4 regions of the Ruegeria sp. HU-ET01832 genome follow, and region 4 is predicted to be linked to each of the others. Evidence: riboswitches for the same ligand, from Rfam matches in the RefSeq annotation. Region 4 holds a riboswitch; each other region holds the start of a gene.
What was found. Region 4 has a riboswitch for cobalamin ahead of ABWV79_RS19065 (hypothetical protein). Riboswitches for the same ligand answer to the same signal wherever they lie in the genome.

Region 1 (2,196 bases), on a different contig from region 4:
CGAAACAGGGCCAAAGCCGGTCAGCCGGGTAGATTTCATTAATGCGACATGGGTGGCGAATTCGGGGATCATGACAATGTCATGGACAATCATTATGACGGTTATCCCCAGTCCAGCGACCAGCGACAGCATCCGCCCTTTGGCGTCGGGATCCAAATGGTTCGTCGGTTCGTCCAAAAACAGAAGAGTAGGGTTCTGCGCCAGCGCACGCGCGATATGGGCGCGCTGACGTTCGCCACCCGACAACACTGCCATGCGCTTGTCGGCAAGCTCCATAAGGCCGGTCAGGTCCAGAATTCGCGTCAAGTCGTTTGCGTGATCTTCAGAGGAGCGGTCCGAGCGAATTGGAATTTGCCCAAGTGCCACATAGTCACGCAGATGCAACCGCCCATCGGGATATTCCTGCTGACTAACGACGGCAATTTTTCGGGCGCGCTCCGTCGCTGACAATGTTTTCAAGCTCTGCTCTTGCACCAGAACGTCGCCTTCAGACAGAGCTTCAGCGCCACATAGTAAGTTCAGCAGAGTGGTTTTGCCAGCGCCATTCGGACCGGCAATGGCCAGAACCGACCCCTCTTCCAGATCGAACGAGATGTCCTGCAACAGAACGTCACCGTGAAAAGAATAGTAGGCTACACCACGCGCCTGCAGGAAGGGTCTGCTCATCATCGAGCTTCTCGAACAGCCAACGCCGGCATGCGCGCCAATGTCTTAGTTATCAGAGGCGCAGGCCTGTCTGTGGCCTTTGTCCAACCAGTTGCGCTGCCCAGGTATTGCGCGGCGAATTGGGCAAGAGCATTCAGCTCCTGCTCGCTGCCGATATCACCAAACAGGTATTGGGCTTTTCCCAGGGCCTGAAATCCGACAGTGACCGGGTGATCGCATCCAGCCATACAATCTACTGTGCGCACTGCGAAACCCGCAGGCAATTCAGGGCACAAGGCATCCGCAATGTGCTGCGCTGCCTCCAGACCCTGACAGGTCGCGCAGATCAGAACGAAATGATCAGTGGTCTCGACCATCAAGCGCCTGTTCCACGGCCGCTGGGGCCGTACTGAAACGCGGTCGCGCATAAAGGCGTAAGAGGTACCATCAAGCCTCCTTCCAGGACGCCCCGCCCCGGGTTGGTTTCGGTTGCGATGGCAGGTCTCCTGACTTGCGAGTCGAGGCTTGGCCACCCTTCCCGACATTATTCATGTCAGTGGGATATTGGCTTCGCTCACCGCCTACAGTTGCGGGGGCAGTTACGGACTTGGCACTTAAACCTCACCGTATTCCCTTTTCACCGCAGGAGCATGCCCCAGGGAACCATCAAATGCGTCACTGCCCGAGATCAGATCGCCGGTCAACACAAATCACCGGAGGTTGCGCAGGAATGTAGTTTTGAAAATATGTTTCCTTTCAGGAAAATTGCAGGCGATAACGACGAAGCGAAAGACGTTAAGGATAGGTTGGTGAAAGCATCAAACGATAGGTCCAAACCTCAGTTTTCTCAGGATCCCCACAAGGTCAGGGACCCCGGTGAAAAGAATCTCGAAACGGCGATCGGTCGGGAAATCCGCGCGTTGAGGTTGCAGCAGGGTGTAACAATTGCGGAATTGTCGAGGCTGACCGGGTTATCCATCAGTATGCTGTCAAAAATCGAAAACGGATACACATCGCCTTCATTGACGACGCTGCAATCGTTGGCCAATGCCCTAAGCACACCGATTACTGCATTTTTCCGCAGATACGAAGAAACCCGAAACGCAACCCACACCAAAGCAGGGGAAGGCATTGAAACCGAGAGGGCCGGGACACGCGCAGGCCATCAATACAGCCTTTTGGGTCATATGGGGTCTAATGCCAGCGGTGTTGTGGTCGAACCCTATCTGATCACGCTGACGGAAGAGTCCGACACTTTCCCGACGTTCCAGCATGACGGGATTGAAATGCTCTACATGCTTGAAGGCGAAGTCGATTACAGACACGGCGATCAAATCTATCTGCTGGAGCCGGGTGATACGTTGTTCTTTGATGCGGACGCACCGCATGGACCCGAGGTGCTGCGCAAACTGCCAGCCCGTTACCTGTCGATCATCTCATATCCGCAGACGCGTTAGTCACGATTCGGCGATTGATAACCCGCTGCTGAGGTTTTGCGGGGTTGCTCTCCGTGATTTTTGAATGCGGGGGAAATAGATAGCCGAAAATATT
Region 2 (2,196 bases), on a different contig from region 4:
TCTGCGCAGGTGATCAGGTTGGCGGTGGCGAGGTAATTGGTCAGCACTTTCAACACCGAAGCAGTCCCGAGGTCACCGGTATGCAGAACCCGTCGGCCCATGGTGGTCAGAAAGGGCAGTATGCGCTCGAACGTGGCCCGGTCGCAGCCCGCGAAGATCGAGATATTGCCCGTCGCGGCGCGATGACAGCCACCCGACACAGGACAGTCTACCGCTGCGCCGCCACGTTCGATCACCTGGGCGCCCAATCGCTTGACTTCGGCTTCATCAGTGGTGGACATCTCCATCCAGATTTTGCCGGGGCTGACCTCAGGCAGCATCTCCTGCATCACCGCGTCCGAAGCGGCAGGTGATGGCAGGCAGGTAATAACCGCGTCGCAATCGCGCATCAGCTGGGCCGGGCTTTCGGCGGCCTTGGCCCCCTGTGACACGAAACCGTCGACGAGGTCAGAGTTCAAATCATGTACCGTCAGTTCGATCCCGTTGCGCAGCAAAGACCCTGACAGTTTGCCGCCCACATTGCCCAAGCCGATAAAGCCCACCTTCATGCGATACACCTCCCTTTTTGGCGCCGTTTTGTTCATGGCAGCATGCCGCCCCACCCAAAGTCATGCCGCCCAGCGACGCTGTCAGGTCGCTTTTAACCCGAGGTGCGAAAGATGTTTGCGACTCGCTTGACAAGGGCCTGCCCGGTGCCGCATGTCCGATCCGTTGGTGTCCATCTGCAGATGGATGAAAAGGGAATGCGTCAGCGGGTCATCCGTCAAACGCAGCCGCCCCCGCGACCGTGACCGGAGAGGGTGCCCAAGCCACTGGCCAGCAAGGCCGGGAAGGCGGGTCATCCGACAGGGCAACCGCCCTGAAATCCGCAAGCCGGGAGACCTGCCAGCACCCGCGATTGAAACCGGACGGGGTGTTCCGGTGCCGGGTCACGCACGACCCGCATGAAACCCCGTCCCCCACGATGAGGATTTAGGGGGATGAGAGACATGACCGAAACCGCTCCGGTCGAGCTGCTGGTTTGCACCACCTGCCGCCGCGGCCTACCCATTGAAGATGACGCCCAACGCCCCGGCACGTTGCTGCACAAGGCGTTGGAACAGGCTGAACTGCCCGAGGGCGTGGCGCTGAAGGCCGTTGAATGCCTGTCGAATTGCGATCAGGGCTGTTCCATCGTGCTGCGCGGCGGGCCGGAACGCTGGACCTTTGTTTATGAGAACCTGAACGAAGTCGATCATGTCGACGTGATCGTAGACGGTGCCACCAAGTATCTGGCCACCGAAGACGGTCTGGTCAAATGGCGCGAGCGCCCCGAACATTTCCGCAAAAACTGCGCCTCGCGCATTCCCCCGATTGGAGCCTGACATGTCCACTTTGGACAAACTCCCCGTTACTGTGATCACCGGCTTTCTGGGTTCGGGCAAGACCACGCTGGTGCGACACCTGATGCAGAACCCGCAGGGCAAGCGTCTGGCCGTTGTGGTCAACGAGTTTGGCGATGTCGGCGTGGACGGCGATATCCTGAAATCCTGCGCCATCCCCGATTGCCCGGCAGAGAACATCATGGAACTGGCAAACGGCTGCATTTGCTGCACCGTGGCCGATGATTTCATCCCCACGATCGAGGCGCTGATGGCGCTGGAGCCGCGCCCCGAGCATATCCTGATCGAAACATCTGGTTTGGCGCTGCCGAAACCGCTGCTGAAAGCGTTCGACTGGCCCGATATTCGGTCGAAAATCACCGTGGACGGCGTGATCGCGCTGGCCGATGCCGAGGCGGTCGCCGCCGGCCGGTTCGCGCCGAATGTCGAGGCAGTGGATGCCCAGCGCATGGCCGACGATTCCATCGACCATGAAACGCCTCTGTCCGAGGTGTTCGAGGATCAGATCTCCTGCGCCGACATCATCCTGCTGACCAAGCCTGATCTGGCCGGCCCCGAAGGTGTCGCCAAAGCCAAAGAGATCATCGCCGCAGAGGCCCCGCGCCCTCTGCCGGTCGTCGAAGTGGCCGAAGGCGTTGTGGACGTGCGCGTCGTGCTGGGTCTTGAGGCTGCCGCTGAGGATGACATGGAGGCGCGGCCCAGCCATCACGATGGCCACCATGATCACGAGCACGATGATTTCGAAAGCATCATCGTCGAGCTGCCGGAACAGACCGACCCGGCCGATCTGGTAGCGAAAATCGAACGTCTTGCC
Region 3 (2,196 bases), on a different contig from region 4:
TTGACGATGTTTGACCTGACCTTGATCGGCATTGGCACCGGGAACCCTGACCACGTGACCTTTCAGGGCGCGCAGGCGATCCGCTCGGCGGACCTGATCCTGATCCCCCGCAAGGGCGAGAACAAAGCCGATCTGGCCGGACTGCGCGAAAAGATCATCGCGCAGGTGACCGACACACCGCCGCAGATCGCCTATTTCGACATCCCCAAGCGCCGCTCGGAAGACGGGTATCTGCGCGGGGTGGACGAATGGCACGACGCGATTGCGCTGCGCTGGCGCGAGGCGATTACCGCCCATCCCGGCGCACAGCACGTGGCGCTGCTGATCTGGGGCGATCCGTCGCTATACGACAGCTCACTGCGAATCGCGGCGCGGTTGGACCCTCAACCGACGACGCGGGTGATCCCTGGCATCACAGCGCTACAGGCGTTGACGGCGGCCCACGCGATTCCGATCAACGATCTGGGTGCCCCCTACATCGTGACCACGGGGCGGCGGATTCGCGACGAAGGGTGGCCGGACGGTGCATCAAACGTGGCGGTCATGTTGGATGGTGAGTGCTCGTTCCAACATCTTCAGATGGCAGATTATGACATCTGGTGGGGGGCTTATGTGGGCATGACTGAAGAAATCTTGATCAACGGCACTCTGATCGATGTTGCACAGTCGATTCTGGACACCCGAGCGACTGCGCGCGCTGATCATGGGTGGATCATGGATATTTATCTTCTCAAAAAGCGCGTGATCTGACCTAAAACGTCGCAAATGGCGATTGCGCGACAGCAGATGTAACGGCTAAATGAACCTGTCTGGTCCTGTCGGCAATACCGGCAAGCTAAGAGGGAATGTGGTGAGACCGCGCGCGATCGAATCCACAGCCGCCCCCGCGACTGTAAGCGGTGAGCCCTGTTCAACCAGCCACTCCTGAGTTTCAGGGGGAAGGCGAACAGAGGCATCGACCCGCGAGCCAGGAGACCTGCCAGGCACGAATGAAAACACCAACCGTCGGGTGCGACGGTAAAGGAGAACTAAAAATGGCAACTCAAGCAACAACCGCATCGACCTCACGCGTTGGTATCCTGCCGGTTATGTTCGCTGTGGTTCTGGGCCTTGGCGTCATCACGCTGACCGGCCACGTTCAGGCCGCGGCCCTGCATGACGCAGCCCACGATGTGCGCCACGCGACCGGCTTCCCCTGCCACTAAACCCATGTTTAGCCGTATCCTGACCAGCGCGTTGTTCGCTGGTGCTGCAGCGGGGCTGATTGCCGCCTTGCTGCAGTTGGTCTTTGTGCAACCTGTGTTGCTGCACGCGGAACTGTATGAATCAGGCGAATTGGTCCATTTCGGCGGTGACGTCGTAAGTGCTCACCCCGAGCTGCCGGGAATGTTCTCGGACCTGTTCCGCGATGCGCTGAGCGTCATTTTCACGATGCTTATCTATACAGGTTATGCGCTGATGATGATTGCGCTGATGTCCGTGGCTGAGGGCAACGGCCACAAGATTGACGGGCGCACCGGCGTTTTGTGGGGGCTTGCGGGGTTCATTGCCGTACACCTCGCACCCGGATTCTCGCTCGCGCCAGAAGTGCCCGGCGTGGCAGCAGCCGATGTCGCTGCGCGTCAAATCTGGTGGTTTGCGACCGTCGCCGCAGCAGGTGTTGCCATGTGGCTGATTGCTTTTGGCGGCACCCTGATCAGCTATGTGATCGCAGCCGCCCTGCTGTTGGCCCCACATCTGATCGGCGCGCCCGAGCCGGACGTGTTCACCGGCCCCGTTCCGACTGAGATCGGCGCGCTGTTTGCCGCACGCGCCTTTGGCATCGGACTGGTAGCCTGGGTTTTGGTCGGGGCATTCGCCGGATACTTCTGGCGACATGAAAGCCAGCGTGCCGAAGCTGCGGCCTGACCAACACGCCTATAAACACGCCGAGACCAGCTCGGCGTGTTTCTACTACCATCAAGGAACATAAAATGGCACGCTCACTTGCCCTGTTTGCAATCGGCATAGTTTTTGGCAGTGGTGCAGGATTTGTAATTGCGGCTGCAAATGGCGTCACTTTCGACGGCCATGACCATGGCGATCCTGCACATCACAGTCCATCTCACGCCGAGGCAGCCGCACACGATCATTCGACTGCCATCAACCTGCCTGCTGGCGCTGATGCTCCGGGGCTTGAGATCGCTCTTACGCCCG
Region 4 (2,196 bases):
GACCCCCGCCGCCCGCGTCCACCGCCGCCTTGGGGGAAATTCGGTTTGCAGGTCAGTTTGCACAGCATAGAAGCTATGTGAAAAGGAGGCCGGGGATGGAGCCATTTGCAATTCACGTGGTCGAGGTCGGGGCCGGTCATGTCGCGCTGTCGCCGCTGCCGGGGCGCGCGGGGGAGTATGCGCGGGATTTGGATATCATTCGCCGCTGGCGGCCCGATCTTGTGATTTCGATGACCACAAGCTCCGAGATGGAGCAGGCCGGGGCGGGAAAACTGGGAGATGACCTGCACGCCGAGGGCATAACCTGGACGCACCTGCCGATTGAAGATTTTGGCGCGCCGTCGCCGGACACCGAGGCCGCTTGGCCCCGGATCAGCCAGTCTGCCGCGCAAATTCTGGCGCGTGGAGGGCGGGTGCTGGTGCATTGCCGGGGCGGGTGCGGGCGGTCGGGCATGATCGCCCTGCGGCTTATGGTCGAACAGGGCATCGCCTCCGACGCGGCGTTGCGCCGCCTGCGCGCCGTGCGGCCCTGTGCGGTTGAAACCGACGGACAGATGCGTTGGGCAACCTGCGCGCCGGACTGAGTTACAGCGCCAGATGCTGCTGGGGCTGTGCTGGTTGCGCCGGGGCCAGCTCTGACACTTCAAGCATGGCACAGGGCGGCACTGGTAACTGGCCGGCCGGACGGGCCGCAGCAACGGGGCCGAACAGCATATCCGCATAACCATCCAACGCGTCGAGCGAGGCGTCCGTGCTGGTGCCGCAGAAGATGCGAATTTGATCTTTCTGGGCGCGGAATCGGGCGATGCAGCCCTGTGGGCAATGGCCCAGCTCTCCGCTGCCGTCCAATGCGAATTCTTCCGACGTGGCAGGCACCGCGGATTCCATCGCTTGCACAATAGCCCGTGCCATCTGCGCTAAAGCCGGGCAGGTCTTGCCGGTTTTCTGACATAGGGTTGCACTGAATTGATGCGTTTTTGTCTTCCAGATCATAATGCGCCCTCCGCGCGGGGAACGGGGCATGGATCAGGTGTGACAGCGCGCTGACAATCCCGCCCGGACACCCCGCCCGAGTTACAGTTTTGCTTTGATGGCAGGTCTCCTGACTTGCGGGTCATCGCGTTGCCGACCTTCCCAGCCTTGCGGGCCAGTGGTATTTCGGCATTGCTCACCGCTTACAGTTGCGGGGGCAGTCGCGGCATTGGATCGTTCCGGCATGACCGGGCAGAACCGCACCGTGTTCCCTTTTCATCTTGTCCCGACACGGGACAAGAACCATCACGCCATCGCTAGCGGTTGAGCGGGCTTTGAGTCAAGCGGGCGCGCGCGCAAAGTGGACGTGTGGTCATCTTGATGCGCCCTTGACTCAGCCCGGCCAAAGAAGTGGGGATAAGGGGTGAACCGAACAGTTCAGATCAGGTGAGCAACGCTATGCTGGATGATACACCCCCCGTCCTGACCGAGGATTTTCGGTTTTCTGCCGGTTCGGCAATGCTGTCGGCACGCCTGTACCGGCCCGTGACCGATCCCAAAGTCGCCGTGGTTATACATGGTGCGACCGGTGTCCCGAGGGATTACTATCAGCATTTCGCGCATTGGCTGGCAGCGGATCAGGGGATCGCCTGCCTGACCTACGACTATCGTGACTTTGGCCACTCACTGACCGGACTACTGCAGGAATCGCGAGTAAAGATGGCGGATTGGGCGCTGACCGACATGCCCGCCGCCAGAGCGGAAATGCGCCAGCGTTACCCACACGCAGAACACTGGAGCATAGGGCACTCGGTCGGAGGGATGCTGGGGCCAATACAACCTGATATCGACCATATAGATCGCATGATCTGTGTGTGTTCGGGGCTGGTGACAATCAGTGATCACCCTTGGCCTTATCGCGCGCTGGCGTCCTTGTTCTGGTATGGACATGTTCCGCTGGCAGTAAAAACCGTTGGATACCTGCCAGGAAAGGCAGTGGGATTTGGGGCCGACCTGCCTGCACCGGTTTACTGGCAGTGGCGTAAGTGGTGCACGGCGCCCCAAAACTATCTGCCTGAAATCGGAAAAACGCTACCAGCCGCAACCTGGGCAGAGAAAGGCAAACCGGTCGATCTGTTCACTTTCGAGGACGACCAGATGGTTCCGCCCGAAGCCGTTTGGCGGTTGGCAGATCTGTACGGCTCCAGCGCTCGGCGTCATGTA

Region 1: another riboswitch for cobalamin. It lies ahead of ABWV79_RS11230 (DUF1636 family protein); the one in region 4 lies ahead of ABWV79_RS19065 (hypothetical protein).
Region 2: another riboswitch for cobalamin. It lies ahead of ABWV79_RS03520 (DUF1636 family protein); the one in region 4 lies ahead of ABWV79_RS19065 (hypothetical protein).
Region 3: another riboswitch for cobalamin. It lies ahead of ABWV79_RS03590 (CbtB domain-containing protein); the one in region 4 lies ahead of ABWV79_RS19065 (hypothetical protein).

Annotation. Positions count from the first base shown of each region.
Region 1 covers NZ_BAABWL010000003.1:275,241-277,436, forward strand. Annotated here, with positions in the region: gene ABWV79_RS11225 (ABC transporter ATP-binding protein) at 1-666, opposite strand, end outside; gene ABWV79_RS11230 (DUF1636 family protein) at 666-1,022, opposite strand; cobalamin riboswitch at 1,125-1,328, opposite strand; gene ABWV79_RS11235 (helix-turn-helix domain-containing protein) at 1,455-2,102, shown strand.
Region 2 covers NZ_BAABWL010000001.1:698,174-700,369, forward strand. Annotated here, with positions in the region: gene ABWV79_RS03515 (NAD(P)-dependent oxidoreductase) at 1-584, opposite strand, end outside; cobalamin riboswitch at 696-904, shown strand; gene ABWV79_RS03520 (DUF1636 family protein) at 990-1,364, shown strand; gene cobW (cobalamin biosynthesis protein CobW) at 1,366-2,196, shown strand, end outside.
Region 3 covers NZ_BAABWL010000001.1:712,218-714,413, forward strand. Annotated here, with positions in the region: gene cobA (uroporphyrinogen-III C-methyltransferase) at 1-14, shown strand, start outside; gene cobF (precorrin-6A synthase (deacetylating)) at 7-750, shown strand; cobalamin riboswitch at 794-998, shown strand; gene ABWV79_RS03590 (CbtB domain-containing protein) at 1,035-1,205, shown strand; gene ABWV79_RS03595 (CbtA family protein) at 1,210-1,908, shown strand; gene ABWV79_RS03600 (hypothetical protein) at 1,974-2,196, shown strand, end outside.
Region 4 covers NZ_BAABWL010000007.1:48,895-51,090, reverse strand. Annotated here, with positions in the region: gene ABWV79_RS19070 (protein-tyrosine phosphatase family protein) at 96-584, shown strand; gene ABWV79_RS19065 (hypothetical protein) at 586-993, opposite strand; cobalamin riboswitch at 1,076-1,295, opposite strand; gene ABWV79_RS19060 (alpha/beta hydrolase family protein) at 1,432-2,196, shown strand, end outside.